DNA from 3 places in the Cobetia sp. MMG027 genome. Region 3 is predicted to be linked to each of the others. Evidence: predicted binding sites of a transcription regulator. Region 3 holds the regulator's gene; each other region holds the start of a gene.
What was found. Region 3 encodes sigma-54, which starts transcription at its own class of promoters, with help from an activator protein. Its sites were predicted from a motif close to TGGCACNNNNNTTGCTNT; they were not measured.
Positions count from the first base shown of each region.

Region 1: the regulator sigma-54 is predicted to act here: its motif matches at 1,812-1,829, upstream of PJK54_RS05110 (NCS1 family nucleobase:cation symporter-1).
Region 2: the regulator sigma-54 is predicted to act here: its motif matches at 5,989-6,006, upstream of PJK54_RS07410 (DUF3305 domain-containing protein).

Region 1 is NZ_JAQJIO010000003.1:224,902-235,003, reverse strand. It holds gene PJK54_RS05110 (NCS1 family nucleobase:cation symporter-1) at 96-1,622, opposite strand; gene PJK54_RS05105 (nitrilase-related carbon-nitrogen hydrolase) at 2,391-3,293, shown strand; gene hydA (dihydropyrimidinase) at 3,376-4,818, shown strand; gene PJK54_RS05095 (NAD(P)-dependent oxidoreductase) at 5,018-6,409, shown strand; gene preA (NAD-dependent dihydropyrimidine dehydrogenase subunit PreA) at 6,409-7,773, shown strand; gene PJK54_RS05085 (TetR/AcrR family transcriptional regulator) at 7,957-8,577, opposite strand; gene PJK54_RS05080 (CmpA/NrtA family ABC transporter substrate-binding protein) at 8,816-10,024, opposite strand; gene PJK54_RS05075 (ANTAR domain-containing response regulator) at 10,075-10,102, opposite strand, start outside.
Region 2 is NZ_JAQJIO010000004.1:365,697-375,798, reverse strand. It holds gene PJK54_RS07435 (molybdopterin-dependent oxidoreductase) at 1-657, opposite strand, end outside; gene PJK54_RS07430 (hypothetical protein) at 937-1,167, opposite strand; gene PJK54_RS07425 (TorD/DmsD family molecular chaperone) at 1,343-2,032, opposite strand; gene PJK54_RS07420 (4Fe-4S dicluster domain-containing protein) at 2,061-3,962, opposite strand; gene PJK54_RS07415 (DUF3306 domain-containing protein) at 4,404-5,282, opposite strand; gene PJK54_RS07410 (DUF3305 domain-containing protein) at 5,279-5,851, opposite strand; gene PJK54_RS07405 (formate dehydrogenase accessory sulfurtransferase FdhD) at 6,187-7,086, shown strand; gene PJK54_RS07400 (helix-turn-helix transcriptional regulator) at 7,113-8,024, shown strand; gene PJK54_RS07395 (helix-turn-helix domain-containing protein) at 8,171-8,803, opposite strand; gene PJK54_RS07390 (histone deacetylase family protein) at 8,968-9,993, opposite strand.
Region 3 is NZ_JAQJIO010000005.1:119,654-129,755, forward strand. It holds gene pmbA (metalloprotease PmbA) at 1-827, shown strand, start outside; gene mgtE (magnesium transporter) at 930-2,285, opposite strand; gene PJK54_RS08000 (HPr family phosphocarrier protein) at 2,450-2,719, opposite strand; gene rapZ (RNase adapter RapZ) at 2,706-3,620, opposite strand; gene PJK54_RS08010 (PTS sugar transporter subunit IIA) at 3,717-4,187, opposite strand; gene hpf (ribosome hibernation-promoting factor, HPF/YfiA family) at 4,197-4,505, opposite strand; gene PJK54_RS08020 (RNA polymerase factor sigma-54) at 5,105-6,553, opposite strand; gene lptB (LPS export ABC transporter ATP-binding protein) at 6,926-7,666, opposite strand; gene lptA (lipopolysaccharide transport periplasmic protein LptA) at 7,669-8,247, opposite strand; gene lptC (LPS export ABC transporter periplasmic protein LptC) at 8,346-9,029, opposite strand; gene PJK54_RS08040 (KdsC family phosphatase) at 9,029-9,598, opposite strand; gene PJK54_RS08045 (KpsF/GutQ family sugar-phosphate isomerase) at 9,725-10,102, opposite strand, start outside.

The sequences.
Region 1 (10,102 bases), on a different contig from region 3:
TCACTTCCCCTTGCCACGACGACAGACGGGCTGCCGATGGGCAGCCCGTCTGTCGTTGCACGTGACGTTGCGTTGCGAGCTATCCGCCAGCGGCGTCAGGCACGCTGCGCGCCGCCACCCGGTATCGCCTCCGGCAGATGCACCGGCGGTGCCTTGACCAGCAGCTTGCTGGCCACGAAGTAGACCAGCGCCCCCAGCAGCGAGCCGGTGAACCAGCCGTAGTCGTAGAACCAGGAAAGCCCGGGCTGCGAGAAGCTGATCACCGTCAGCCCCACCGGCACGAAGAAGGCGATGAAGCCCGCTGGATTGAAGGCCGGGTAGGTGCTGCCATCCAGATAGAGCGCCGGCAGATCGAAGGACTGGCGACGGATCACGAAATAATCGACGATCATGATTCCCGCGATCGGCCCCAGCAGACTCGAATAGCCCAGCAGCCAGTTGGAATAGAGGCTCTCGAGGCTCACGTCGGAGACGATCCAGCCCATCTTCTTGATCAGCTCGAAGCCCATCAGCAGCACCCCGACCAGCCCGGTGAGCAGCACGCCGCGCGTCTGGTTGATGAATTTCGGCGCGATGTTCTGGAAATCATTGGTCGGCGAGACGATGTTGGCGGCGGTGTTGGTGGAGAGCGTCGCGATGATGATCAGCACCATGGCGATGGCGACCCAGCCGGGGCTGTCGATGCGACCGATCAGGTTGACCGGGTCGGAGATGGTCTCCCCCACCAGCGAGCTGGAAGCGGCCGTCAGCACCACGCCGAGCGCCGCGAAGAAGAACATCGTCAGCGGCAGGCCGATGATCTGACCGACGATCTGGTCCTTCTGGCTCTTCGCGTAACGGCTGAAGTCCGGGATGTTCAGCGACAGCGTCGCCCAGAAGCCGACCATCGCGGTCAGGCCCGCCATGAAGTAGCTGGCCACGCCATCGCCTTCGGGACGATTCGGTGGCTGGGCCAGCAGTTCGCTGATCGAGGTATGCGGCAGCGCCCACACCATCAGGCCGACCCCCACCGCCAGCAGCAAGGGCGCGGAGAGCGTCTCCAGCCACTTGATGGATTCCGCGCCGCGAATCACCACGAACAGGTTGAGCGCCCAGAAGATGAAGAAGCCGATGACCTCGCCCACCCCGCCCAGCGCCTTCCAGTCGGCCGAGAGGCTCGACAGCAGCAGGTGAATCGCCAGGCCGCCGAACATCGTCTGGATACCGAACCAGCCACAGGCGACCACCGCCCGAATCATGCACGGCACGTTGGAGCCGATGATCCCGAACGATGAACGCAGCACTACCGGAAAGGGAATCCCGAAACGCGTGCCGGGGAAGGCGTTCAGCGTCAGCGGAATCAGTACCACCAGATTGGCGACCAGAATCGTGATCAGCGCCTCGCCGACACTCAGCCCGAAGTAGGCAGTGAGCACGCCGCCCAGGGTATAGGTGGGTACGCAGATCGACATGCCGACCCACAGCGCGGCGATGTTCCAGCGCGACCAGGTGCGCTCGGCACTCCTGGTCGGCGCGATATCCTCGTTGTAGCGCGGGCTGCGGGCGACGTCCTGCGCCACCACCAGCTCGATCATTTCCTCATTGCTGCGCACCATGTGCGAGCGAGTCTGTGTCGGGGCCATGAGTCCTCACCTGTTCAGCTGTTGTTATTGTTGAGGGTGATGCACGTCGCTTGTCCTGGCTTTGCGCTCTGTGGCGCGTCTTGCCGTCTTTGAAGATCCGTCCCTTCCTTCACCCTCCTGATTCACTTTTCACCCTGTTTCAGCCAAGGGATGCTCGAATTACCCATCCACATGAAGCGGTACCTTTCATGGGCAAATCGCATGCCGATGGCGGCATTATTGCCGTCAAATCAAACCTGTCCCGCAAGACAACTTGAGAGGCAATGGCGCGGGTTTGACCGTCTGATGCCCGTCAGGTGGCGACACGCCGTGTTCGCGCCAATTGTCAGTATGGTCAGGTTCCAAGCTGGTGCAAGGCGGTCTTGCACAGGGGCCATACAGACGATCACAAGCCACTGATGTGCATTGAGTTTTCCTTTGAAAATCGCATGAACCACGCTGATTCTCCTGGCACCACAATGGTGAATTCATGCGAAATCTTGACCAAAAATCCTTTTATAACAACAAGATAAATCTACAAGACTTTATTTGACACTTCGTCTTGCCGAACGCGGGAACACTGTCTAATGTTCATTAAGCTGACTGGCGAGACAGGATCTGCATCGGACCCTACCTGACCCACGATACCTGCCGCCGGCATGCAGACTTTCCGGACAGGCGGAGTGATTTTCCAGAACCCATTTCGCGCCATCCCGGTTCACCCGCTCTGCCCACCAGCACTCATTGAAGACAACAACAACCGGCGCCAAGCCGCCCGATGAGGATGACATGTCGAACGACTCCCGCATCTCCTATACCGAGGATGCCGGCAAGCTGCGCTGCGCCGTCATCCAGATGGGACTCAACGTCTCCACCGACCTCGAGCCCGCACAGATCCGCGATGCCATGAACGAGGCCCACCTGCCGCTGATCGACCAGGCCGGTGAGGCAGGCGTCAAGATCCTGTGCTTCCAGGAAGTCTTCAATCAGCCCTATTTCTGCCCGAGCCAGGATGCCAAGTGGTATGCCGCCGCCGAGCGCGTGCCCGACGGCCCCACCGTCACCCTGATGCAGCAGTACGCGAAGAAGCATCAGATGGTGATCATCGTGCCCCTCTACGAGGAAGTGCAGCCGGGGGTGTACTACAACACTGCCGCCGTCATCGATGCCGACGGCAGCTATCTGGGCAAGTATCACAAGACCCACATCCCGCAGGTGGCGGGCTTCTGGGAGAAATTCTTCTTCAAGCCCGGCAAGTCCGACTGGCCGGTCTTCGACACCGCCTACGGGCGCATCGGCGTCTACATCTGCTACGACCGCCACTTCCCGGAAGGCTGGCGCGCGCTGGCGCTCAACGGCGCCGAGATCATCTTCAATCCCTCCGCCACCGTCGCCGGCCTCTCCCAGTATCTGTGGGAGCTGGAACAGCCCGCCTCCGCCGCCGCCAATGGCTGCTACATCGCCGCCATCAACCGTGTCGGCCATGAACAGCCCTGGGATATCGGCGAGTTCTACGGTTCCTCCTACTTCGTGAATCCACGCGGCCAGATCGAAGCCCAGGCCAGCGCCACCGAGGACGAGCTGTTGATCCACGATCTCGACATGGCGATGGTGCGCGAGGTGCGCAACAACTGGCAGTTCTTCCGTGACCGCCGTCCGGACGCCTATACCCGCCTCACCGATGGTGAATGACGGCCAGCACGATAACGACAACGACAACACGACCTGACACTCAATGCCGGACAAGGCCGCGCGATGCGGCCGGGAGAGATTCATGGCAATCCTGATCAAGGGCGGCAGCATCCAGACCCACGAAGAGCGCTACACCGCCGATGTGCTGTGTGACGGCGAGACCATCACCGCCATCGGCACCGACCTGGACGTACCGGACGACTGCGAAGTGATCGACGCCAGCGGCTGTCTGGTGATGCCCGGCGGCATCGACCCGCACACCCACATGCAGCTGCCCTTCATGGGCACCGTGGCCAGCGAGGATTTCCAGAGCGGCACCGCCGCGGCGCTGGCCGGCGGCACCACCATGATCATCGATTTCGTGATTCCCTCCCCCCAGCAACCGCTGATGGAGGCCTATCACACCTGGCGCGAGTGGGCCGAGAAGTCGTGCTGTGACTACAGCTTCCACGTCGCCGTCACCTGGTGGGACGAGAGCGTCAGCCAGGACATGCAGACGCTGGTCTCCGATTACGGGGTCAACAGCTTCAAGCACTTCATGGCCTACAAGAACGCCATCATGGCGCCGGACGACACCCTCGTCTCGAGCTTCGCGCGCTGTCTGGAGCTGGGCGCGATTCCCACCGTGCATGCCGAGAACGGCGAGCTGGTCTACCACCTGCAGCAAAAGCTGCTGGCCGATGGCATTACCGGGCCCGAGGCACATCCGCTGTCGCGTCCGCCGCAGGTCGAGGGCGAGGCCGCCAGCCGCGCCATCCGCATCGCCGGCACTCTGGGCACGCCGGTGTATCTGGTGCACGTCTCCACCGCCGATGCGCTGGAGGAAATCCGCTACGCCCGCGAGCACGGCCAGCCGGTCTACGGCGAGGTGCTGGCAGGCCATCTGCTGATCGATGAAGCGGTCTATCAGAACAAGAGCTGGGAATTCGCGGCAGGCCACGTGATGAGCCCGCCGTTCCGCTCGCTGGAGCATCGTCAGGCACTGTGGGGCGGCATCCAGTCCGGTGACCTGCAGACCACCGCCACCGATCACTGCTGCTTCTGTGCCGAGCAGAAGGAAATGGGCAAGGACGACTTCTCGAAGATTCCCAACGGCACCGCCGGGGTCGAGGATCGCATGGCGATGCTGTGGCACGAGGGCGTCAACACCGGGCGCTTCTCCGCCGAGGACTTCGTCGGCCTGACCTCCACCAACGCCGCCAAGATCTTCAATCTGTACCCGCGCAAGGGCGCGATCCGGGTCGGCAGCGACGCCGATATCGTGGTCTGGGACCCCAACGCCGAACGCACCATCTCGGCGAAGACTCACCACCAGAACATCGACTTCAACATCTTCGAAGGCCGCACCGTCAAGGGTATCCCGCGTCACACCATCAGCCGCGGCGACTGGGCATGGCGCGATGGCGAGCTGCATGCCAAGCGCGGTCACGGCCAATACGTCGAACGCCCGCCCTACCCCAGTGTCTTCGACCAGCTCAAGGCCCGCGCCGAGAGCAATGTCGTCACCGCCGTGGATCGCAGCTGACGGCCGACGAACGACTCGAACAAGACAAGACCGGCACGACTGAACGACACGACTGAACGACGGCCTGGCAGCGCACCTGACGCGCTGCCGGTCCCGAAGCGCTGCCAATCAAGGCGTTGCCAACCAAGCCGCGCAACCTGACTCGCCTGCAAGACCAACAACAACGACCCCGCGCCTGAGCGCGGGCAGGAGCCACACCGTGACGACATCCTCCACTCCTTCCCACTGGGCCCCGTCCGGGCTCGCGGAAGAGGCGCTGAGTGCGCGCTTCACTGATCTGCATCCGGCGCTCACCAAGCGTCAGGCCTTCATCGAGAGTTCGCGTTGCCTGTATTGCTATGACGCGCCCTGCATCAAGGCCTGCCCGACCAGCATCGATATCCCGACCTTCATCCGCCGTATCCACGATGACAATCTCGACGGCGCCGCCAGCGAGATTCTCGATGCCAATATCCTCGGTGGCAGCTGCGCCCGCGTCTGCCCCACCGAGATCCTCTGTGAGCAGTCCTGCGTGCGCAATCAGGGCGATGAGTGCCAGCCGGTGCTGATCGGTCTGCTGCAGCGCCATGCACTGGACAACGCCCAGTTCGAGGCCCACCCGTTCACGCGGGCAGCCAGCACCGGCCGGCGCATCGCCGTGGTCGGTGCCGGGCCTGCCGGGCTTTCCTGCGCCCACCGCCTGGCGCGTTTCGGCCACGATGTGGTGATCTTCGAGGCCGAGGAGAAAGCCGGTGGCCTGAATGAATACGGCATCGCTCGCTACAAGCTGACCGATGACTTCGCCGCCCGCGAAGTCGAATTCCTGCTCGAGATCGGCGGCATCGAGATCCGCCACGGCCAGCGCCTCGGCGACAACCTGGCACTGGCCGCCCTGACACGCGAGTTCGACAGCGTCTTCCTGGGCCTGGGCCTTGGCACCAGCCATGCCCTCGGCCTGACCGGCGAGGATGCCAGCGGCCTGATGGCGGCCACCGACTTCATCAAGGTGCTGCGTCAGAGTGGCGAACTGAACGCGCTGGCAGTACCGAGGCACGCGGTGGTGATCGGCGCGGGCAACACCGCCATCGACATCGCCGTGCAGGCCAAACGCTTGGGCGCGCAGACGGTGGACCTGGTCTACCGGCGTGGCGAGGAGCAGATGTCCGCCACCCATCACGAGCAGGAAATCGCGCGTGCCAATGGCGTGATGATCCACACCTGGGCGCGTCCGCTGGCCATCGATGTGGCAAGCGACAGTGAGGATGGTGGTGACGCCGCGCTCAGTGCGATGCAGTTCGCGCGCACGCGGGTCGAGAATGGCCGACTCGTCGATACCGGCGAGACCTTCACCCTGGCCTGCGATGGGATCTTCACCGCCATCGGCCAGGGCTTCGATGACGCGAGCCTGAGCGATGCGCATGCCGCGGGGCTGGCCCGCGAGGGGGCGAAGATAGAGGTGGACGAGATGCTGCGCACCAGTCTGCCGGGCGTCTATGCCGGCGGTGACTGCATCGCTCGCGGACAGGATCTCACCGTTCAAGCCGTCGCCCACGGCAAGCTGGCCGCCGAGGCCATCCATCACGATCTGATGCTCAAGGTGGAGGCCGCCTGATGACCATTCATACCCCGCTCAATGATGACAACGCGCGTCCGGCAGGCGCTGGCTCAAGTGCTGGAGCAAGTGGCGATCACGTCGCCAGCTACAAGGCCGATCTGTCGGTCAACTTCGCCGGCATCCGTGCCCCCAACCCCTTCTGGCTGGCCAGCGCCCCGCCCACCGACAAGGCCTACAACGTGGTACGCGCCTTCGAAGCCGGCTGGGGAGGCGTGGTCTGGAAGACGCTGGGGGAAGACCCGGCGGCGGTGAACGTCTCCTCGCGCTATTCGGCGCACTATGGCCCGAATGGCGAGGTCAGCGGCTTCAACAACATCGAGCTGATCACCGACCGCTCGCTGGAGATCAACCTGCGCGAGATCACCCAGGTCAAGAAGGACTGGCCGGACCGCGCGCTGATCGTCTCGCTGATGGTGCCGTGCGAGGAAGAGGCCTGGAAGACCATCCTGCCGCAGGTCGAGGCTACCGGCTGTGACGGCATCGAGCTCAACTTCGGCTGTCCCCACGGCATGCCGGAACGCGGCATGGGCGCGGCGGTGGGCCAGGTGCCGGAGTATGTCGAGCAGGTCACGCGCTGGTGCAAGACCTACAGCTCGCTGCCGGTGATCGTCAAGCTGACCCCCAACATCACCGACGTGCGCGAACCGGCCAAGGCGGCCTGGCGTGGCGGCGCAGATGCCGTCTCGCTGATCAACACCATCAACTCCATCACCCATCTGGATCTCGACCGCATGGTCGCGCATCCCATCGTCGGCGACCGCAGCACCCATGGCGGCTACTGCGGCAGCGCCGTGAAGCCCATCGCGCTGAATATGGTGGCCGAGATCGCGCGCACGCCGGAAACCGCCAACCTGCCGATCTCGGGTATCGGCGGCATCTCCAACTGGGAAGATGCCGCCGAATTCATCGCCCTCGGCGCGGGCAGCGTGCAGGTGTGCACCGCGGCGATGCTGCACGGCTTCCGTATCGTCGAGGAGATGAAGGACGGCCTGGGGCGCTGGATGGACAGCAAGGGCTATCAGCGTATCGACGAGTTCTCCCGCGCGGCGGTGCCCAACACCACCGACTGGAAGCAGCTGGACATGAACTACCAGGTGATCGCGCGGATCGACCAGGACAAGTGCATCGGCTGCGGACGCTGCTACATCGCCTGCGAGGACACCTCGCACCAGGCCATCCTGCATCTGGCCAGGGACAACGGCACCGCCCGCTATGAGGTGAAGGACGCCGACTGCGTGGGCTGCAACCTGTGCGAGATCACCTGCCCGGTCGAGGACTGCATCACCATGGAAGTGCAGGACACCGGCAAGCCGTACATGAACTGGATGGAGGACCCGCGCAACCCGCATCGCGCGGCGTGACCCTGACGTTGCGGACAAGATCCGGATGATCCGCACAGATTCCAGCGCATGACACCACGTTCAGTGGCGTGAAAACAGAAAGGGGCTGCCAGCAATGTCAGCCCCTTTTCAATGGTCTCATGATCCATCAATGATGATCATTGTTAGCTTAAGGATAATTTGATCATGACATCATCTGCTGACTCAGGCGGACAAGCCAACGCCCTTCAGCAGCACCCGCGTGACGTTCTGCACCGCCTGCTCGAATTCGCGATCACTCAGCGCCTTGCCCTGATTGAGTACCGCGATCTGGTGGTCGAAGTCGGCGTAGTGCTGGGTGCTGGCCCAGATCATGTACAGGTAGGCGGAAGCATCGACGTTGTCAATGCGCCCCTCACTGATCCACTGGCGCAGGCGTGACTTCTTCATCTCGGCCCACTCGTCGAGCCACACCGTCAGCTCCTCGCCCAGCACCGGCGCGCCCTGCATGATCTCGCTGGCCCATACCTTGGAGCCATACGGACGCTGGCGCGAGTGCATCATCTTGGCGCGAATATAGGTGGAGAGCACCAGCTGCGGGTCGTCATAGGCCTCGAAGCACAGCGCATCTTCCTTCCACAGCGCCAGCAGACCATCGAGGACCGCGCGATACAGCGCTTCCTTGGTGCTGAAGTAGTAATGCAGATTGGACTTGGGCAGCTCTACCTCGGCGGCAATATCGACCATGCTGGCGCCGACATAGCCCTTGAGAGCGAAGATCTTTTCGGCGGCAAGCAGGATGCGGCCGACATTATCCTTGCGAATCTGAGACTTGCGAGTGGTCATGCGATCCCCTGACGCGGTGCTGGCAGTGGGATGAGAATATCATAACCGCACTGCCAACATGCCTGAGCCGACAGGTTTCGCGCTCGCGGGCGTCTTTTCTCTACCCCCTCACCCCTCACCCCTCACCCCTCACCCCTCACCCCTCACCCCTCACCTCTCGCCTCTTGCCTCTTGCCTCACGCTTCCCACTGCTCACCCCTCGGCTTGTCGCCTCACGCTTCCGCGCGCGCCAGCGGTGTCATTCGAAGACCGCCCCATCGATGAAGCCATCCGCCGGCATCGGCACCTGCCCTGCCTCACCGCTCAGCCACCAGGGCGCCGGATGCGTGCCTTCGCTGCGCTCATCCGCCACCGGCACCACCATGCCCAGCTTGCGGGCTGCGCTGCGGTAGAGGTCCGGGCGTACGCAGCGTGCCAGGGTCGCTTCGAGGTCATTGTCGCTGACTCCCTCGAGATGCCCCCAGCGCTGCATCTGGGCGGCATACCAGCGGGTCTGCGAGCGCCACGGGAAGTTGGCCGCGTAGCGATGGAAGATGGTCCAGCCGGGATTTTCCCGCTGGAACGCCTCCACCGACTGCTCGACATCCACGTCGCGCAGTCCACGCGCCACCACCGAAAGCGGCACTTCCTGCATGCCTTCATCATGCAGCCACTGCGCGGCCTGCTCACGGTTGCCCGGGCGGTCCAGCCAGGCACAGGCCTTGAGCAGCGCGCGAATCAGCGCCTGATGCGCCAGCGGGTGCTGCTCCGCCCAGTCCTCGCGCACGCCCAGCACCTTTTCCTGTCCGAAGCGCCAGATATCATGACTGCCCGCCACCACCTGCCCCATGCCCTGCACGGCGGCCAGACTGTTCCAGGGTTCTCCGACACAGAAGCCGTCCAGCGCGCCACTTGCCAGCTGGGCGGCCATCAACGGCGGGGCCACCGCACGCATCTCGATGTCGCGATTCGGGTCGATCCCGCCGGCCGCCAACCAGTAACGCAGCAGATAGCGGTGCGAGGAGAAGGGATGCACGCTGGCAAGCTTGAGCGCCGCCTCCCCACGCTCGCGGCGCGCCTGCACGTGCGCCGCCAGCGCCCGAGACACCGCCAGCGGAGAGCCCAGGTCATGCCCCTCCTCGGCCAGCGCCGCCATCAGGGCCCGCGACAGGGTGATGGAGTTGCCGCCCAGATTGAGCGTCATCGCGCTGATCACCGGTGTGGCGCGGCCATCCAGCCCCAGGGTCGAGGTCAGCGGCATCAGCGCCAGCATCTGCGCGCCCTGCAACACGCCGGTCTGCAGGTCATCGCGCAGTGCCGCCCAAGACGGCTGCCACTTGAGCGTCACGGCCAGCCCCTCCTCACGGAAGAACCCCTGACGCTCCGCCACCACCAGAGGTGCCGCGTCATTGAGCGGCATCAACCCCAGCGTCAACTGATGGCCATTGAGAAGAGAATCACTGAGCATCACATCCACCTTTTGAACGATCGAAAGAGAAGGACATCACGAGACTCGGCTCAGTGCCGACGCGACGCCTTGAGCAGC
Region 2 (10,102 bases), on a different contig from region 3:
CGAACGACAATTGTGCATGTCGTTGAACGAGTTGGTCATCGCGCCATAGCCCCAGGTGTTGGCGACGCCGGCGACGGTGGTGGAGTGGCAGATACGCGCCTGGTGATCGACATTGTTGGTGCCGAACAGGGCCGCGAACTTGCGCATCAGGTAGGCCTGTTCATTGCTGAACTTGGCCGAACCCAGCCAGTAGATGCTATCGGGGCCGTGCTCCTTGGTGAGCTCGAGCACCTTGTCGCCGACTTCCTCGATGGCCTGCTCCCAGGACAGCTTCTTCCACTTGCCGCCTTCGAGCTTCATCGGATACTTCAGACGACGATCAGAGTGACCATGCTCACGCAGCGAGGCGCCCTTGGCACAATGCGCGCCGCGGTTGAAGGGGTGATCGAAGGCGGGTTCCTGCTTGGTCCAGACGCCTTCCTGGACTTCGGCATAGACGCCACAGCCCACGGAGCAGTGGGAACAGATCGTACGCTTGGTCTCGACAGGTGCCTGTGAGACTTCCGTCTTGGCCTCGGCACGCTTCATCATCGGGGTGGCCATGAAGCTGGCCGCGGCAAGGCCGCCGGTCGCAACACCGCTGCGCTTCAGGAACTGGCGGCGGTTGATGCCGAGTCCCGTACTCTCCGTGCTGGAGGGGGTGGGGGTCAGTCGCATGACATCTTTCTCCTCATCACCCGATACACGACATGCACCGCTTGGGCGGGTCAGGTGGCCGTGTCGGGAGTGGCGGTTCTTCAGGTGGCTCTTCTGGCATTCGCCAGCGAGCCCCTGTGCCGTCTTGTCGCTGTCAATGGCGGCTGGAGTGAACTCCACGCTGCCCTTTGTGTCTCTGATCGGTCACGCCGTCAGGCGAGTCTGTACTCTCCCGGAGGAACTGGCGGTGGCGGCGTTGCCACTGGCAGATTCCCCTGTGGAGACGTAACCGACAGAAGGTCAATCTCGCAGAGTGGCGTAGAACGCCTTCACGTGATCCGTCTCGCGATAGTTGTCGGTCACTCTGTCTGCTGTCTTGCCGTCCTGTGGCGCGGCCTGATCCGGGATGACGGCCCCGGCCAGCGTTCCAGCGGCTGCCGCCCCGACGGTGCTGGCTCCCAGTACCCTCAGGAACTTGCGGCGGCCCTGACGAGCCAGTTCCTGGCCTTGCGTGTTGTCATCAGTCTTCATGCTGATCTCCTGTCTGACATGTCATGTTCAAGGCGAACGTCGCTGAATCCGTTGTCGCTTGAAGGGTGTCTCACGGTCTTGCTTCAGGTCTTGCATCAGGGTCTTGCATCAGCCCCAGCACTGGCCATGGCGTGTGCCGGGGCTGTGGGTGCTGTCCGGCTCGTGTCTGTCGGTCTCACGATTGGGGAAGTTGTATGCCTTGCCAGCCAGTGGTGTCTTGGCTTGCGACGTCCGCCAATGAGGCTGTCGGTTGGGGAGTCTCTCCGAGATTGCGTCGTTCGGCTGCCAGAAATGCCTGGCCAAGATAGCCAACCGCGGCATAGAAAGGACTCTTGCGACGCGCAAGGTCGGCACAGCAACGCTCACCCCAGTTCGCCAGATGCTGACGGAAGAAGTTGACCTGTTCGCCGGGCAGCTCCTCGATCAGCATGGCCATGACCTCGCACAGGGCCCCCAGGTGGTCCTCCGGCTCGCGAACGTCGGCTTCGCGCTCGAAACCGAGGCGCTTGAGGTCATGGCGCAGTGCCACCAGCGGCATTTCCATCAATGAGCCGGTCAGGTACCAGCTGGCATACGGCACCACTTCGCCCTGCACGACCCCGACCAGTGCCTGGAAATACTCGTCCTCCAGTCGTCGAGGGTCACTGACGCGCGCCGAGAGAGACAGCGAGGCCAGCGCCCTGGGCAGTTGCTGCTGATCCGCGCCGGGCATGGTGATGGCCTCAGGCTCCAGCGCCGCCAGGAAGTCGATGAGTGGCTGATCGGGCGCTGCCCGCAGCAGGCGAGCCAGCAGGCGGTAGAGATCGGCCCGCAGTGCCTGTTGCTCGGCACTGTGACTGATCAACGATCCATCATCAGGTGTCATATCAGTGTCATCACTTGAAGGCATGGACTCAGACCTTGAGTTGAGCATCGGGATTGCGGGCCATTTCGTGCCAGATATCCTTCACGCGGCAATCGCTGCACATCTTGAGGCGCAGCGCACCGTCACCCTGGAAATAGGCGTGGGAGGCCAGCTTGGTCTGCATCGCCGTGATGGTGGCGGTGGAGCCGAACGGGGTGCCGCAGCTGATGCAGGGGAACGGCGTGTCCTGCTTGAGCAGGCGCGGTTCACGGCGCACCTCTGGTTGTGCGGAAAAGCCCGGCGTCAGAGTGATGACGCTCTCGGGGCATGACTGCTCGCACAGGCCACATTGCACGCAATCTCCCTCGGTGAAGGACAGTGCCGGAGAGGTGCGGTTGGCGGACAGTGCGCTGGTCGGGCAGACCGCGACACAGGCCTGACACAGGGTGCAGCCGTCGCTTTCGACCTGAATCGCGCCGAAGGGCGCACCGGCAGGTACCTCGACGGCGGTCTGCGCCAGGTCAGCGGCGGCCAGCGTGGCCAGGTGATCCAGTACACGATTCAGGCGCTCACGCTTGCCGGGTCGGGCATCCGGTTGACCCAACAGCCAGTCACGCGCGATCGGCAGGCCCGGCTGGCCGTCCTCTTCGCGATCGGCACCGGGCGCCAGCGCGAGGCAGAGCGGACTGACGAGCGTCATGGGCGAGGCCGGCACGGCGGACTCGGTGATCAGCACGAGACGGGGGGAGCCCTGGGTGTCCGTGGCCAGTTGCATGCTCTCCAGCAACGCATTGCACAGACGCTGTTCCTGCTCGAGTTGCTGGTGCTGACCGGCAGGCAGTGTCCGAGGCAGTTCGACGATGACCTGGGTGGCGCCCAGCGCCAACGCGGCCAGCCACTCGTCGTGCCCGGTGGCGCTGATTTCATCCAGTGCGATGTCCAGGCAGCGTTCCTGATCCTCAGGTGCCAACGGCGAGTGGCGGTCACTGGCAGACTCGAGGCGGTAGCGCAGTATCGGCTGCGTGCCCCCTGCATCCTGATAGCGTTCAAGCAGACGCTGGATCTGTTCGAGACGCTGTTCGAGTGGCGGCTGGGTAAAGCTCAGCGCGCCGGTCGGGCAGGCACTCACGCAACTGGCGGCACCATGGCAGAGGTACGGGTCGATCTCGATATGCGCGTTGCGGCGTCCCGCCACGGAGAAGATGGCGTCGGCGCTGCAGGAGGAAAGACAACGTGTACACCCGATGCTGCCCGCACTTGAATGGGCACAGATGTCGAGATTGACGTTGACGTAATTGGGCTTGTCGAAGCTGCCGACCAGACCGGCGAATTCTGTCGCCCAATGGGTCAGGTTCGCGATCTGATCGCCGCTCTCGACAAGGCTGGCGTCGCTTGCGAGACGATCCAGCTCGCCCAGCACCGTATCATCTGCACGCAGATAGCCCGGCGGCGGAAGTTCCGCCTGATTGAGGGGCTGGTGACCCAGATCGGCGATCAGGTCGAAGGTCTCGACCTGTCGGGCACCTGTGGACAGCAGTGCGCGCGCCAGATTGACCCCGCCAGCCAGCAGCGTGAAATGGCCAAGATGGCCGCTCAGCGAGAGCGCCTCGCGGGTGCTGGCATGGGAGGACAGTGCTTCGCTCGTCGTGATATGCCGCTCGTCGAGGGATACCAGTGCGCTGTTGTCCTGCTCGCTGATCAGCAGAGACAGTGACAGGGAGTGAGTGGCGGGCAGTGCCAGCATCAGGCTGGACAGGGCACGCAGGCGCGCTTCGCTGCCGATCAGCAGCGTGCGGCCCTGGCTGCGATAGCGGATCGGGGCGCTGCCGGCATCACTGGCCAGCAGTGGCAGGCTGGAAGCGGGGGAGGCTCCGAGCACTGCCGCCAGGGCGCGTTGGCGTGCTTGCTGGTTGAGCGCGCGCTGGGCGTTCTCGAGACTTGAACTGAGCATCCTCATCCTTATTTCGGTCGTGGCGGCTCCGCCCCTGGCGCGCCTGTCAGGTGGCGCGGTGGACGGTTCCTGATCGCCGCTGATTCTCGAGGCTCGCGCCCGGTCAGCGGTCGAAGGTCATTCAAGGAAGTGCATGGGCTTCCAGCAACGTCTTGCGCCTGATGTCATCCGGATGATCCGCACGGCGGCGTCATTGCGACTGGCTTCAGCATAGTCAGGGACTGAAGGGCCAGCGATGAGCATCGGGCGTAGACGGTCAGGTATCGGGAGGCAGTGCCGTCCTCTTGCTAGACGATACCTGCCTCTGTTGAGCGGATTCTTGCAGGCAGTGCGCCTCTCGCATGGGAGTGGAAGTCATGTGAGAGGCAAGGGAATGACTCCGCATGCCGAATACGGAGCTCGCGCTGGGTCATAATGTCTCAGTGCCTGCGGGCAGGCGTGTCATTCTGGTGGTAGGGGCGATCTGTGGGTGGGCCCATGTCCGTCAGCCGTGACGTCATTGGTCTGGTCCCATGCGCCTTGCCGTGCATGCGTGTCATGCGCAAGGGCAGCATCAGTATCCGTGTGCTTGTCCTGCGCGTGCTCGCGATGGGTCTGTGGGCCGTGATCCGGTGATGTCTCATCCAGTGAGTCGAGACCTTGCTCATCCGTTGAGGGTGCAGCCTCCGGCGCCTCATCCTGCGGCTGATCTTCCGAGGCGTTGCTGGCGGCTACGCAATCAGCCTCGTCATCTTCCAGCTTCTCGAGTCCCTCTTCGACATCGCGAGTCCAGCGTCTCAGCGTCTCGGCCACACCTGCGGCGAGCGGACGCATCTGGGAGAAATCCTGATCGTAATCGTCCAGGCCATCGCGCAGGGAGTGCTCGCCTCCCATGAAGATGCGGCGCAGGGCGCGTTGTCGCAGCGCCGGGTCCACTCCTGCCTGCATGTAGGCACTGATATCCGCATCCGGCAGCAGGGTGTCGGGGTCTGGCAGCTCCACGACGGGTGGGGGCTCATCTGCCTCCTGTGCAAGGGCCTCGGCGTCGGTCGTCTCACTGCCGCCTTCAGCGGACGTTTCGCCATGCCGCTTGCTGTCATGCCGCTCACTGTGCAGAGCATGGCCCGGCTCGTCCGATGCCTCGCAGGCCTCTGTTTCCGTGGGTGCGGTCTCAGTGGGTACGGTGTCATTGGCCGTGGAGGGCTGTGCGACCGTCGCCAGCCCAGCGGCGGCATCGGGAGAGTCCGTGGTCGTCCGTGAGGCTTCGGCGCGCTGCTTGCGGCGTGACCAGCGGGACAACAGGCCTTGCGAGGCATGGTCGCGGTCGTCGGAGTGACTCATGGCCCTTCCTTGTTGGCAGCATCAGTGTCCGGGTGCACGGTGTCGGTCTGACTGGCGCGCCCCGCCCCCTTGCGCTTCTTCTTCTTGCCTTCATCGATGCGCTCACCATGCCGGGCGAGATAGCCCTCCAGCCAGACCATCAGGGCAGGAGGCATCGGGGTATCCAGTACCAGCTGGTCGCCATCCAGCCAATGCGAGGCCACTTCCTGGCAGGCGGTGACGACCCTTGGCTGCATGCCATCCGCTTCACGCTCTTCACACAAGACGAACAGGCGCGGCTGTTCGCAACGCAGGTTGTAACGATAGTCGGTGCGCTCGGTGAGATGCAGCTGCAGGGGCAGAGTGCGTTGAGGCTCCGGTTGCGCCGCTTGATCAGGCGTCCGGGGCGTGGTCTCGCCGTGATCCGCGGGCGCGATCCGGGAAATCACCCAGGTGTCGAGAGTGAAGCGGCCGAGAGTCTGCTGCGAGGGGGCCAGTGTCACGGTCAGCCAGCGAGTGTCGTCAGGTCGTGATGACTCGCGTGAGGCGTCGAGTGCCGTGTCCATCAACGGGTCGGGTGGCTGGGTCATGGCGTATCACTTGAGGGCGTTCTGGAAGTGGTTCAGGGGGTGACCCGAGTCGTGGTCGGCGGCGTATCGGGTCCAAGGCGAGTCTGTCATCAGCGCCGTGGCTCGTACGTTCACGAACATGCGACGCTCTACCGGTTTTAGCAAGAAGCGTGCCGCATGCGTCGAGAATTGCATGACGCGAGATCGCAATGGCTGCCGGATCAGGACAGCCTCTCGGCCTGACTGGTATTCTTTGAGCGCTGGGTGACGACGCATGCCGCAACCTGCATGGCAGGTTCGCCGTGTGGCGGCACCCTCCGGCATCAATTCGGCTCGAAGAGGGAGACCCCGACGCCATGAAAACCTCCATGCCTCCGGTCATCAGCAATGCTCGATTGCCCACCACGCTGGATATCGTCGTGATGGATGAGCGAGGCCAGCGCCAGACGCAGTCGATCGCCGCCGAGCGCGCGCTGACGATCTACCTCAACAAGCGTGAGATCGTCACTCTGATGACGCTGGGGGCCGAGCCTGAGGCGCTGGTGGCGGGCTATCTGCGCAATCAGGGCCTGTTGGGAGATATCGAAGACCTGGAGGCGCTGCAAGTGGACTGGGAGGTGGAAAGCGCCTCGGTGGTGACGCGCCATCTGCCGGAGGATATCGAGCAGCGACTTAGCAAGCGTACCGTCACCACCGGCTGCGGCCAGGGAACCGTCTTTGGCAATCTGCTGGAGCGTCAGACGCTGGAGGCGCTTGATGATCGCCCCTTTCAGCAGAGTGTGCTGTATCAGCTGCTGGCATCTCTCGCGGCCCACAATGCCACCTACCGCAAGGCGGGGGCGGTACATGGCTGTGCGCTGTGCCGGGATGATGAGGTGCTGGCATTCATCGAGGATGTCGGTCGCCACAATGCCGTCGATACTCTGGCAGGCCTGAACTGGCTCTCGCCCGTGCGCGAGGACGAGACGGATTACCGGGGTGCCAATATCTTCTACACCACGGGGCGTCTGACCTCGGAGATGGTGCTCAAGGTGGCGCAGGCGGGCATTTCGGTGCTGGTCTCACGCTCCGGGGTGACCCAGAAGGGCGTTGAGCTGGCCAGCCGCTTCGGGGTGCTGTTGATCGCACGTGCCAAGGGCAGCCACTTCCAGGTGGTGGACCCTGCCGGTCGGATGATACTGGACGCCATCCCTCCACTGCGTGCCGGTGATCAACTTCGTGAAGCCGGCAAGTCTCGCTCTGGGGGCGAGCAATGAATCAGCCTGTTCCCGGGGATGCGACGATGCATGACAACCCCTTTCTGACGGTCCATGAGGTCGCACGACTGTTGCACCTCAATGAAAAGAAGATCTATCAGCTGGCCAGTGAGGGCACCATGCCGGCCACCAAGGTCACCGGCAAATGGCTTTTCCCGCGGCGCCTGGTCGAGCAATGGATTCTGGAGTCCAGCCATCATGGGGTGCTGGCGGATCGCTTGATGATCACCGGTAGCGATGACCCCTTGCTGGCAGCGCTGACGATGCGACTCAACCAGCAGCACGATGGCAGTGCCTTCTATGGCATGAGTGTCACCGGGACACGTCTGGGGCTGGATCTGTTGAGTCAGGGGCGAGCCGATGTCTGTGCCATCCACTGGGGGCGTGCCGAGGAAGCGTCGCTTCGCCATCCGGCCTTGATCCGCGGGCACGATGGTTATCGTCAGTGGGTATTGGTCCGGCTGGCTCGGCGCACCCAGGGGCTGATCATTCGTCAGGAAGATCGCCACCTGCCGATCAATCCCGGCGGCCTGTTCGGGTCTCAACGGCGCTGGGTAGTGCGTCAGGAGGGGGCCGGTTCGCAGCGCTTCCTGCAGGAGTGGCTGTCCGGCCATCAGATGCGCCCGGAGCAGCTCAATACCCTCGCCATCGCCTACTCGGAGCGAGAGGTCGCATCACTCGTCGCGCGCGGGGAGGTGGATGTCGGGCCGGGGACGTTATCGGCCGCGAATGAATTCGGTCTCGGATTCGTGCCGGTCTGTGAAGAGGCCTTTGATCTGGTCGTGCCACGCAACGTCTATTTCCGCGACCTCTTCCAGGGCCTGCTGGACTATCTGTCCACGCCCAATGGTATCCAGCTGGCACAGTCGTTGGGAGGGTATGACCTGCGTGAATGTGGTCAGCTCATCTGGCGAGGCGACGCCGCCCAACATGACTGAGTCAAGATCGCCTGCTAGCACCAGGCTAAACGGTGATGATGTGGGCGCTTCATCTGCCTCGCCAGGTCATTGTTCTGGCGAGGTAAAGATCTTTCACGTCACATGCTTCTGGAGAACGGTTTAGCGTTGCGCCAGTGGGCGTATCATCAATCGGCGTCGTTGCGCGTGCAGACTGACAGCACTACGGCATCGTCTTCGCTGGTGGAAACCAGAGCATGGCCCATGTCGGAGTCGAAATAGATGCTGTCTCCATCCCCGAGAGGCAAGGGTTCATAGAACTCGGAATACAGCAGAATGCTGCCCTCTAGCACCATCAGGAATTCCTCGCCGTCGTGGCGCACCCAGTCGGGAAACTCCTCGAAGCTGCGAGCGCGCACCCGGGTCTTGAAGGGAATCATGCGCTTCTGAGCCAGCTGCCAGGAAAGCAGCTCATGTTCATAGGTCGGAGTCGGATGGCTCTTGCCTTCACCGAGGCGTGTCAGATCACGTCTGCCCAGCGTGCCGCTCTGTCGCTTGGGAGGACTCAGCAGTTGAGGAAGGTCGATATTGAGACCATTGATCAACTTCTGGACGGCGGTGAAGGTGGGGGAAATCTGTTCATTCTCGATCTTGGACAGCGTAGAGCGTGCAAGCCCGGTACGCTGGCTGACGTCCTCGAGGGTCCAATGATTGGCGAGGCGGATCTGCTTGACCCTCTCTCCAAGCTTGAGGGGCTCAACGAAGGCCTTGCGGCCGGAAGCGATCCGGACCGCGGCATCCTTGTCAGTCGGTGTACTCATGGGAAGCTTCGCTGTGGTCGATGGCGGCGGGAGTTCACAAGTTTACTATTGGAAACTTTTTCGCCAGCTTATCACAGCAAGGAAATCACGGTGTAGCTGAGCAAGGCATCGACGATGCTCCTGGCGACAGGGGATGCGTCTCTTGAAGTTGCATGTCTGGTCACTCAGAACAGCGGATGATCACGCTCATCTGGCCTTGCATGAACTTTGGGTGACGCGTGCTTGGCTGGCGGCGAATGACGCAGGGATATCCCGTCCTCCATCGGCAGACCCGCCAGTGCCTTGACATGGGCCTCAGTGCTGCGTGCCAACGCTTCCAGGCAGTAGCCGCCTTCCAGTACCGAGACGACACGTCCCTGACAATGGCGCCTGGCCACGTCCATCGCCAGGCGCGTGATCCAGTAATAGTCGTCGTCCTCGAGACACAGTTCGGCCATCGGATCCTCGCGATGCGCGTCGAAGCCTGCCGAGATCAGGATCAGCTCCGGCTTGAAATCATCAAGCTTCTTCAGCCATTGCGCTTCGATGGCATGGCGAAAGTCCAGCGAACCACAGCCTTCTGCAAGCGGGGTATTGTGAATGTGCTCCCAGCGGCTCTCGAGGTAGCGCCAGGGGTACATGGCATTCTGGAACGATGAGCAGACCAGCGTGTCGGGGTCATGCTTGAAGATATCTACCGTGCCGTTGCCCTGATGAACATCGAAATCGAGGATGGCGATGCGTCTGACACCGTACTGCTGGCGGGCATGCAGCGCGCCTACTGCCACGTTGTTGTAGAAGCAGAAGCCCATGGCATCCGCGCGTTCGGCATGATGGCCCGGTGGGCGCACGGCACAGAAGACGTTGTCCGCCTGATTGCGCATCACCTGGTCGACCCCGCGCACGACGGCCCCTGCCGCGAGACGTGCCGCCACCAGACTGTCTGCACACATTACGGTGTCCTCGCTGAGCGTCAGCAGCTGACCTGCCTGGGGCGGGCACTTGTCGAGGGCCTGTAGGTGGCGCATCGGATGGACTCTTGCCAGCTGTTCCAGCGTGGCAGGGCGTGCATCGTATTGCTGGACATGCTGAATCACGCCGCTCAATGCCAGCTGACGCTGGATGGCCTGCAGGCGCAATGGGCTCTCGGGATGTGTCGGACCCATGAAATGATTGCCACAGTCGCTATGAGAGATATAAGAGGTGATCATCGGCATGTGCCTGTTTGGCTGGGCGCTAGACTGAGGATAGTTCGAAACCTCACAGTAAGATTCACTGGTAGGCACGGATAGTGGCGGATGGTCTACCTACTCCAGCACC
Region 3 (10,102 bases):
GACACTCGATGTCCTGCATGTTGATCGCCAGGGATGAACAGGGCATGCAGCGTGACTATGACTACACCAGCGTGCGCAACCCGGCCGACCTGCGCTCCCCGGAGGATGTGGGGCGTGAGGCTGCACGCCGCACGCTGGCACGCCTCAACGCGCGCAAGGTGGCGACGGGGCGTATGCCGGTCATGTTCGACCCGCAGATGTCGGCAGGCCTGGTAGGGCACTATCTGTCCGCCATCGCGGGTGGTTCGCTGTATCGTGAGTCCAGCTTCCTGTGCGACAGCCTGGGTCAGCCGCTGTTCCCTGACTGGTTCACCCTCGGCGAGAAGCCGCGTGAGGTGGGTGGCATGTCGAGTGCCGCCTTCGACAACGACGGTGTCGCCACGCGTGACAATGTCTACTTTGCCGACGGCAAGGTGCAGAGTTACATGCTGAGCGCCTACAGTGCTCGTCGTCTGGGCATGCAGACCACCGGCAACGCGGGCGGTGCGCGCAACGTGCGCATCACCGCGCCGCTGACCTCACGTGACGAGATGCTCAAGCAGATGGGCACCGGCGTGCTGGTGACCGAGTTGATGGGGCAGGGCGTCAACGGCGTGACCGGTGACTACTCGCGTGGCGCTTCGGGCTTCTGGGTCGAGAATGGCGAGATCCAGCACGCGGTCGAGGAGTTCACGATCGCCGGCAATCTGCGTGACATGGCCGCCAATCTGCTGGCGGTCGGTGATGATGTCGATACCCGGGGCAGCATCCACTCTGGCAGCTGGCTGATCGGTGGCATGACCGTCGCGGGCATGTCGGAAGGTGAGGAAGACGCGCTGGAAGATTGAGCTAGAGATCATCCTTCGTGAAAAGACAGACGGCCGCTCCTGGGGGAGCGGCCGTCTTCGTTTCTGCAGGCTGCCGGATGATGCGTGACTCTCCTGGCGTGATTACAGGTAGAGCCAGGTCGCCAGGCCCAGGAAGGCCATGAAGCCGATCACGTCGGTCACGGTGGTCAGGATCACGCTGCCGGAGAGGGCCGGGTCGATATTGAGCTTCTTGAGCAGTATCGGCAGCAATGTCCCGGTCACGGCCGCGATCAACAGATTGATCATGATGGCGGCACCGATGATGGCCCCCAGCTGGACATCACCGAACCAGACGATGGCGATCCCGGCGACCACCACCGCCCACAGCAGGCCATTGAGCCCCGCGACGATGATTTCGCGCTTGAGAAGCCAGCGCACGTTGCCACTCTTGACGTGTCCCAGTGCGATGCCGCGAATCAGTACCGTCAGTGCCTGTGAGCCGGCAATGCCGCCCATGCTGGCGACGATGGGCATCAGTACCGCCAGCGCGGTGATCTTCTGGATGGTGCCCTCGAACATCCCGATCACGGCGGACGCCATGAAGGCGGTCAGCAGGTTGATGCCAAGCCAGATGGCGCGACGCCAGGAGGTGCGCATCACCGGGGAGAAGGTATCTTCATCCTCGTCCATCCCCGCCATCGACATGACCTGGTGCTCGGCATCGCCGCGGATGACGTCGACCACGTCATCGATGGTGATGCGCCCGAGCAGATTGCCATCACCGCCGACGACAGGCGCCGAGATCAGGTCATGCTTCTCGAACAGCGAGGCGACCTCGCTCTCCGGCATCAATGCCGGAATCACCACGCTGTCGGTATCCATCACCTCGCGCACCGTGACACCGGGGTCAGAGACCAGCAGGCGGTTGATGGGCAGGGCGCCGATGAATTCATCGCGGCGCGAGACGACCAGCAGGGTGTCGGTGGAATCGGGAAGTCGCTCGTGACGGCGGATGTAACGCAACACGACATCCAAGGTGATGTCCGGACGGATGGTGATGGTGTCCGTGTTCATCAAGCCGCCGGCAGTGTCCTCGGGGTAGGACAGCACCGTCTCGACCCGCTGGCGTTCCTGCGCCTCCATGGAGTCGAGGACTTCGAGAATCACGGCATTCGGAAGCCGCTGGAGGATGTCGGCGACATCATCCGGTTCCAGATTCTCGGTGGCGGCCAGGACGTCCTCGGCATCCATGTCCTTGAGGAAGTCGCTCTGGATATCCTCGCCAAGGTATTGGAGCACATCGCCCTGAAGTTCGGCGTCGACCAGCTCCCAGAGCAGGTTGCGCTCCTTGGGGGGGGAGGATTCCAGCAAGTGGGCCACGTCCACCGGTGCCAGGCCGCGATTCAGCATGCGCCTTGCCTGATCCAGCTCGCCACTTTCCAGTGCCTGTGACAGGCGATCAAGTCTTGGCTTGAGTTTGCGTGACGTCTTGCTCATCTGTCGGCTTCCCCTGTCGACATGAAGGACAGCGTTGATTCTACCATTGGCGCAGGGGGGCGCGTCGACAAAAGAAAACACTGTTTTTTATCGGTAGGGCAATCATCGCGGAAAAAGTGGCAGAAAGCCGGCGGGCGGGGGATGTCAGACGGCGTGCGGCGGCGTCATTCTTCCTCTTCGAAGCGCGCCTCGAACAGGGACTCGATCGCAGACAGGGCCTCATCTGCCTGTTCGCCCTCGACATCGATGATCAGCGCCGTGCCACACGGGGCTGCCAGCATCAGCAGCGCCATGACGTTGGCCGCGTTGGCGCGTCGCTCACCGTGACTGACCATGACCGTGGCCTCGAAGGGCGCACAGCAGTTGACCAGCTTGGTGGCAGCGCGAGCATGCAGCCCGCGCTTGTTGGTCAGAACCAGTTCACGACTGGGCATCGTGTGACTCCTGACGGGTATCGCTGATCGCCAGGGCCGTATGGATCCCCAGTTCCCGGTGGCGTAGACGCACCTCAGGAAGCTGCTTGGCGAAATGTTCGGCCAGCTGCTCGCAGAGATAGACGCTGCGATGCTGGCCGCCGGTACAGCCCACCGAAACGGTCAGGTAACTGCGATTGCTGGCCTGATAGGCGGGCAGCCAGCGTTCCAGCCAGCCGGCGATGTCATCCTGCATCGCCTTGACGTCCGGGTAGCGCTGCAGGAATTCCGCCACGCTGTCATCACGACCGGTATCGCTGCGCAGATTGATGTCCCAGTAGGGGTTGGGCAGGCAGCGGGCATCGAACACCATGTCGGCATCGGTCGGCACGCCATGCTTGAAGCCGAAGGACTCGAAGGTGAGTGTCAGATGACGAGAGCTGTGCTGCGCGACCTGTTCGGTGATGCGCGAGCGCAGGTCATGCACGCTGAGGTTGGTCGAGTCGATGACCAGGTCCGCCTTCTGACGAATCGGGGCCAGTGTCTGCTGCTCGATCTCGATGGCCTCGGCCAGCGTGCGGTCATTGTCGCGGGTCAGCGGATGACGGCGGCGGGTCGCGGAATAGCGTTCGAGCAGGACACGGGAGTCCGTGGTCAGGTAGACGACCTGCACATCCATGCCGCTCTGACGAACGCTGTCGAGCAGTTCAGGGAAGCGACTCAGGGCATCGGGGAGGTTGCGCGCGTCAATGGAGACCGCGATGCGCCGGCGGGTGGGGCTGTCCTTTTCCAGCTGCTCGACCAATGGTGCCAGCAGCATGCCGGGCAGATTGTCGATGGCATAGTAGCCAATGTCTTCCAGCGCCTGGAGGGCAATCGATTTGCCGGAACCGGAGCGACCACTGATGATCACGATCTTCATGGAGTGCTCTCCCAGGGCGAGGTCAGCATGAGGTGAAAGCGGAGGGTGCCTGAGGCCAGTCAGCGACAAGCCCGGAGCGAGTCCGGGCTTGCAGGTTCAGCGCGCCGGCAATTCGGCGATGGCCGAGGTCAGGGCTTCGAACAATGCTCGCTGACTGTCTGCCTGGCGCAATGCTGCCCGGTTGGTGGGCGAGTTGAGCAGTTCCGCCACCTGGCCGAGCAGAGTGAGATGGGTGTCATCTGCCTCCTCGGGGACCAGCAGCACGAACAGCAGATCGATGGGTTCGCCATCGATGGCGTCAAAGTCGATGGGGTCACCGAGCTTCATGAACGCCGCGATGGGGGTCTTGCAGTGTGGACTGCGTGCATGTGGCACGGCCACGCCGTGGCCGATGCCCGTCGAACCCAGTCTCTCGCGCCCGATCAGGCGCGAGAAGACTTCCTGGCTGTCCAGGCTGGGAATGTTCTGAGCAATGAAGGTGCTGAAGAATTCCAGCACCCGCTTCTTGCTCCCCCCGGGGACGCCGTAGAGCGTGCGCTCGGGGGGAAGGATCTGATCAAGTGTCATGGCAGAAGGTCAACGGGTCCCGGTGCCCTGAGAGCGAGCCTGGGACTTTTCCTTGTGTTTGACCAGCTGGCGGTCCAGCTTGTCGGCGAGCGCGTCGATGGCAGCGTACATGTTGGGGTCTTCTGCCAGGGCATGGAGGTCGGCGCCAGCGGCGTGCAGGGTGCAGGCAGCCTGTTGGCGTTCCTTCTCGATCGACAGTGTCACCTGAACATTGGTGATGTTGTCGTAATGCCGTTCGAGGCGAGCGAGCTTCTCGTTGACATAATCGCGGAGAGGATCGGTGAGTTCCACATGATGCCCGGTGATATTCACTTGCATGGACACGCTCCTTTATCCAGCGGGTTGCCTTTGAATTGTAACCCTTTTTGACTGCGAGCAAACCCTGATTGAACGCGCGGCCACTTTCTGACTCCGGCCATGGTCTCGTGGCGATCATCTGCTGGCGAGAGCGGCGGTGCCGGTGTACCGAGCGTCTACCCCGACAATGCCCAAGCTTTGAACAAAGATCAACGCTGCGCTGCATCGTGGGGCAAGGCTTGTCTTCAACCCAGCGAGGGATATCAGCAGGTTCTTCATGAGCATCGCCTCGCATCACGGACGGAATGGGGCTCGAGAAACCGGCCGTTTGTGGCCAATGTCAGCATTTACGTCGACGTTCGTGTGGCAGGAGTCGGTGGCGACCCCTGGCTATCTGTCCGTGGGATGTGAGGGAAAAAGAAAGCACTCTGGAGAAAAGTGGCTGGAAAAATAGGCAATTGGGGGCGTGAAGTCACTCACGCAGTCGCAAGGACAGGCATTGCCAACCGGTATTCAGACGACCGATTGGCAGATGATGTCAGGATGGCAGGTGCAAGGGGGCGAGCTTCAGCGCTCCGACGTGTGGAGCCCGCTGGCTTGCGGGTATCCGTTGTCGAGACTCACGCCAAGCGCTTGCGCTCGCTGGAGGAGGGGATGCCCATGGCCTCGCGATACTTGGCGACCGTCCGGCGCGCTACCTCGATGCCATCACTGGCCAGCAGATCCACCAGGCGTGAGTCGGACAATGGCTTGCGCGCCGGTTCTTCCGAGATCAGCTTGCGAATGCGCGCACGGATCGCGGTGCTGGAGTGCGCGTCACCGTTGCCGCTGCCACCCACCTGACTCGAGAAGAAGAACTTGAGTTCGAACACGCCTCTCGGGGTGTGGATATATTTCTGGGTGGTCACCCGCGAGATGGTGGATTCGTGCATCTCGACCACTTCCGCGATGTTGGCGAGGATCAGCGGCTTCATGCCTTCTTCCCCCTGCTCGAGGAAGTCGATCTGGCGCGCCATGATCTCGCGGCCCACCTTGAGCAGGGTGTCATTGCGTGAGGACAGGCTCTTCATCAGCCAGCGGGCTTCCTGAAGATTGTCCTTGAGGAAGGTGTTGTCCGCGGACTTGTCGGCCCGCTTGATGAGGGCGGCATATTCCGGCTGGATACGCAGCTTGGGCAGCGCTTCCGGGTTGAGCTCGACCTGCCAGCCGTGACGCGTATGACGGACCAGCAGGTCCGGGATGACGTAATCACTGGCAGGCTCGCCCCAGGCGGACGCCGGGCGCGGGTCGAGCGCCCGTACCAGACGAATGACGTGATCCAGCTCATCATCATCCAGGCTCAGGCGACGCTTGAGCAGCTTGCGATCGTCATTGCCCAGTGCCTCGAGGAATTGCCGCACCAGACGGCGGGCCTGGGCCAGCAGCGGCAGATCGTCCGGCAGCAGGGCCAGCTGAAGCAGCAGGCATTCGCGCAGGTCTCGAGCGAACACACCGGTGGGATCGAACTGCTGAAGGCGCAGCAGGACCTGCTCGAGTTCCGACGCCTTGAGGCCGGGCAGTCCCTGACCTCGCAGGCCATCGACCAGTTCGTCCAGGCTCATGCTCAGGTAGCCGGCCCCATCCACCGCATCGATCAGACTCTCCGCCATCTGGCGTTCACGCGCATCGAGGTCCGTCATCGCCAGCTGCCAGCGCAGATGGTCCTGCAGGCTTTCGACACTGGTGTTGCGATCGAAGTCCGGCCCGTCCTCGCTCGAGCTTCCGCTGCCGGAACTGGTCAGGCTGCCTGCGTGGTCCTGGTAGAGGTCCGACCAGTCACTGTCGAGAGGGTATTCTTCAGGAATCTCGCTGTTGGTCTCGGAGGTGGAGATCTCGCTCTTGTCCTGTGTCTCCGCGACATCCAGCGACTCGTATTCCTCGTCAAGCTCCAGCATGGGGTTTGACTCGAGCGCCTGCTGTATCTCCTGACGCAGGTCCAGCGTCGACAACTGCAGCAGCTGGATCGCTTGCTGAAGTTGCGGGGTCATGGTCAGGGAAGTGCCGAGTCGAAGCTGCAAGGTGGGTTTCATGGGGTCTGTCATTCACGGCAAAGGAACGTGCATCTACGCTATACCGTGGGTCGGGGCACTGACAAGGGGCAGTCGAGAATATTCAAGCAACTTGCATGCCATGTTGCCACCAAGGTGGTATGGACGTCATGCATTCGAGTGAGGTGTGGCAGAGCAGGAGGGTTCACGGGGAGATCACGCAAGCGCATGTCGAGGCGCTTGCGTGAGGGGGCGGGGAACGAGGCCCCGACAATGAAGCAGGAAGTGGCGGGTGCTGGTGGGTGCTGGTGAGAGCAGAAGAGGTCGGACGGCTCTCGTCAGGCTGACGGCTCTCACCAGGCTGACGGCTCTCACCAGGCTGACGGCTCTCACCAGGCTGACGGCACTCTCGGGCTAGAGCTTGAACTCATGACCCAGGTAGACATCACGCACCTGCTGGTTGGCGAGGATGGTGTCGGCGTCGCCATGCGCGATGATCTGGCCATCGCCCACGATGTAGGCGGTATCGCAGATGTCGAGTGTCTCGCGCACGTTGTGATCGGTGATCAGCACCCCGATGCCGCGGTCACGCAGCTGGCGCACGATGCTCTTGATCTCGCCCACCGAGATGGGGTCCACGCCGGCAAACGGCTCATCGAGCAGCACGAAGTCCGGCTCGGTGGCCAGTGCGCGAGCGATCTCCACGCGGCGGCGCTCCCCGCCGGAAAGGCTCATGCCGGCACTGTCACGAATATGCGTGATGCTGAACTCGTTGAGCAGCTCCTCCAGGCGTGCCTTGCGTCCGTTGCGATCCAGGTCCTTGCGCGTCTCGAGGATCGCCATGATGTTGTCGGATACCGAGAGCTTGCGGAAGATCGAGGCTTCCTGGGGCAGATAGCCGATGCCGGCGCGAGCCCGCTGATGCATGGCGGCGCCGGACAGGTCGTGGTCATCGATGGTCACGCTACCGGCATCCGAGCGCACGAGGCCGACGATCATGTAGAACGAGGTCGTCTTGCCGGCCCCGTTGGGGCCCAGCAGGCCTACGATGTCACCCTGGCGGATTTCCAGCGAGATGTCCTTGACGACCTTGCGACCCTTGTAGGCCTTGGCCAGATGACGAGCGCTGAGGGTACGTGGGCTGGCAGCAGTCATGCTCATTGGTCCTTGCTGGCATTGGCGCCACGTGGCGTCAGGGTCATGTGGACGCGTGACCCCTCGGAGGATGAGGCATCGGTGCCATTGCTGGCATTGACCTGGCGCTTGTCCAGGAAGTATTCCACGTAGCCGCCTTCGAAGGTGTCGTCGCCTTTCTCCAGACGGGCATCGCCGACCAGTTCCACCCGGCGCTCCAGCGCGTGGTAGCGAATGGTATTCGCCCAGCCCTTGACCAGTCGCTCGTCGGTATCGGGTTTCTGCTCCATGTAGGCGCGCTGGCCGGTGGCCTTGACCAGGGAGATCTCGCCGCTGTCGGCGCGACTGATGTCAACGCGCGCGGCATCCAGCTTCATGCTGCCCTGGCGCATTTCCACGCGACCGGTATAGGTGGCCGTGCCGGCCTTGTCATCCAGTGACAGTGAGTCGGCGGCAATGTTGATCGGCTGGTTGGCATCGCTGTCCAGCGCCAGTGCGGTCGGGGAAAGCGTCGTCATGCCAAGTGCCAGGCCAAGGGCCATGACACCGGGTCTGAGTGTCTGGCGCCAGACCGTCAAGGGCGTGAGAGTCGTTGAAGTCATGGAGTGCTCCTTGGCAGAACTGGTAAGGCTTCACGATCACTCAGGCCATCGTGAAGCGGAAATCGGAGAGAGAGGATTCGGCGCATGCAGGGGTGCGCTCACTGATCCTTGGCCGGCGCGGCATCGAAGGTGCTGGAGACGCGGCCATCATCGTCACGGGTGGTGTCATTGCCGGTGTCGAGAGTCTCGGCTTCCCGGGCGGCATCGCTCTTGCCCTTGCCGGGTTGCAGGGTACTGCGGACGCGGCCTTCCAGCTGGGCGGAATCCTGAGAGAGGTCAGCGCTGAAGCGGTCACTCTCGACGCGTTGACCATTCTGGGTGATCACCACCGGCACGTCACTCCAGGCACGGTTCTGCTCACGACTGTAATGCAGCACGTCGGTGTCCAGTGTCCAGGCATCCGAAGGCTGGCGTAGTCTGGCATTGCCCTCGAGGGTGAAGGTGTCGCCGCCGGCGCTCAACACGCCACTGTCACCCGTGGCGTACCAGCGACGGTCTTCGCTGTCGTTGGTCCGGATCTTCGGTGCCTGCGCACGTGTCACGTCATCGCCTGGCGTGTGTTCGATGTGCGGGGAGGTCATCGACTGGATCGACACTCCCCGCGCATCGAAGCGCGTCATGTCAGCCCCGTCGAGATAGTAATCCGGCTCATCACTGCTGGCGTCGACATCCACTGTCGATTCCAGACTGTTGCGCTGCTCGATCAGGGCCATGACGCCGCCGACCAGCAGGAGCAGCAGCATCAGCCACAGGCGCGGAGAGGGACGGGGAAGACGTGGCATCAGGCGCGCGACTCCTGCAGATAGGTATCCAGCACCGAGGCCCAGTGGCCCTGTGCCTTGAGCAGCAGATCACAGATCTCGCGCACGGCACCATCACCGCCCTGACGAGTGGTCACCCAGTTGGCTTCACTCATCACATAGGGCATGGCGTTGGGAACGCTGACCCCCAGACCGACGCGACGGATGGCTTCGCGATCCGGCAGGTCATCTCCGCAGTAGGCCACGTCATCCAGCGCGATATCGTGCTCGCGACACAGGTTGGTCAGCGCGACCAGCTTGTCCTCGCGGCCCTGAATGACGTCCTGGATACCCAGCTCCTTGGCGCGACGTTCCACCATCGGCGAGCTGCGACCCGTGATCAAGGCGACCCGGATACCGCTGCGCAGGATCAGCTTGAGGCCGTGGCCATCCTGGACGTGGAAGCTCTTGGTTTCCACGCCATTGGCATCGTAGTGCAGCCGGTTGTCCGTCAGCACGCCGTCCACATCCAGCGCTAGCAGGCGCACGCGACGTGAGCGGTCGATGATGTCCTGGGGATAGTCCTCCGCCAGGGAAGTGATGTCATTCATGGTCTTTCTCCTCGCATTCCGTGCATGCGTGACGCATTCCTGTAGGCGACGACCGCCAACGGTTGCGTGCTGCCCTCGCCAGACTCACGGGACTGTCGTGCAGAGACAGCAATCCCGCGGGGGAGTTCAGATCACGCCGCTGGCCAGCAGGCCGTGCATGTGGATGGCGCCGATCGGGTGCTCATCCTCGTCACAGACTACCAGAACGCTGATGCGGTTTTCTTCCATGATGCGCACCGCCTCGGCGGCCAGCATGCTTGAGCGGATGGTCTTGCCACCGCGCGTCATGACGTCATCGACCTTGAGCGCACGCAGATCGCCGTGCTGGTCCAGGGTGCGGCGCAGATCCCCATCGGTATAGACGCCGACCAGATGCTCGTCCTCGTCGATCACGCAGGTGAAACCCATGCCCTGGCGGGTGATCTCGAGCAGCGCATCGCGCAGCGGGCTGCCCAGCGCCACGCGTGGCAGGGCATCGCCTTGATGCATGACGTCCTGGACGCG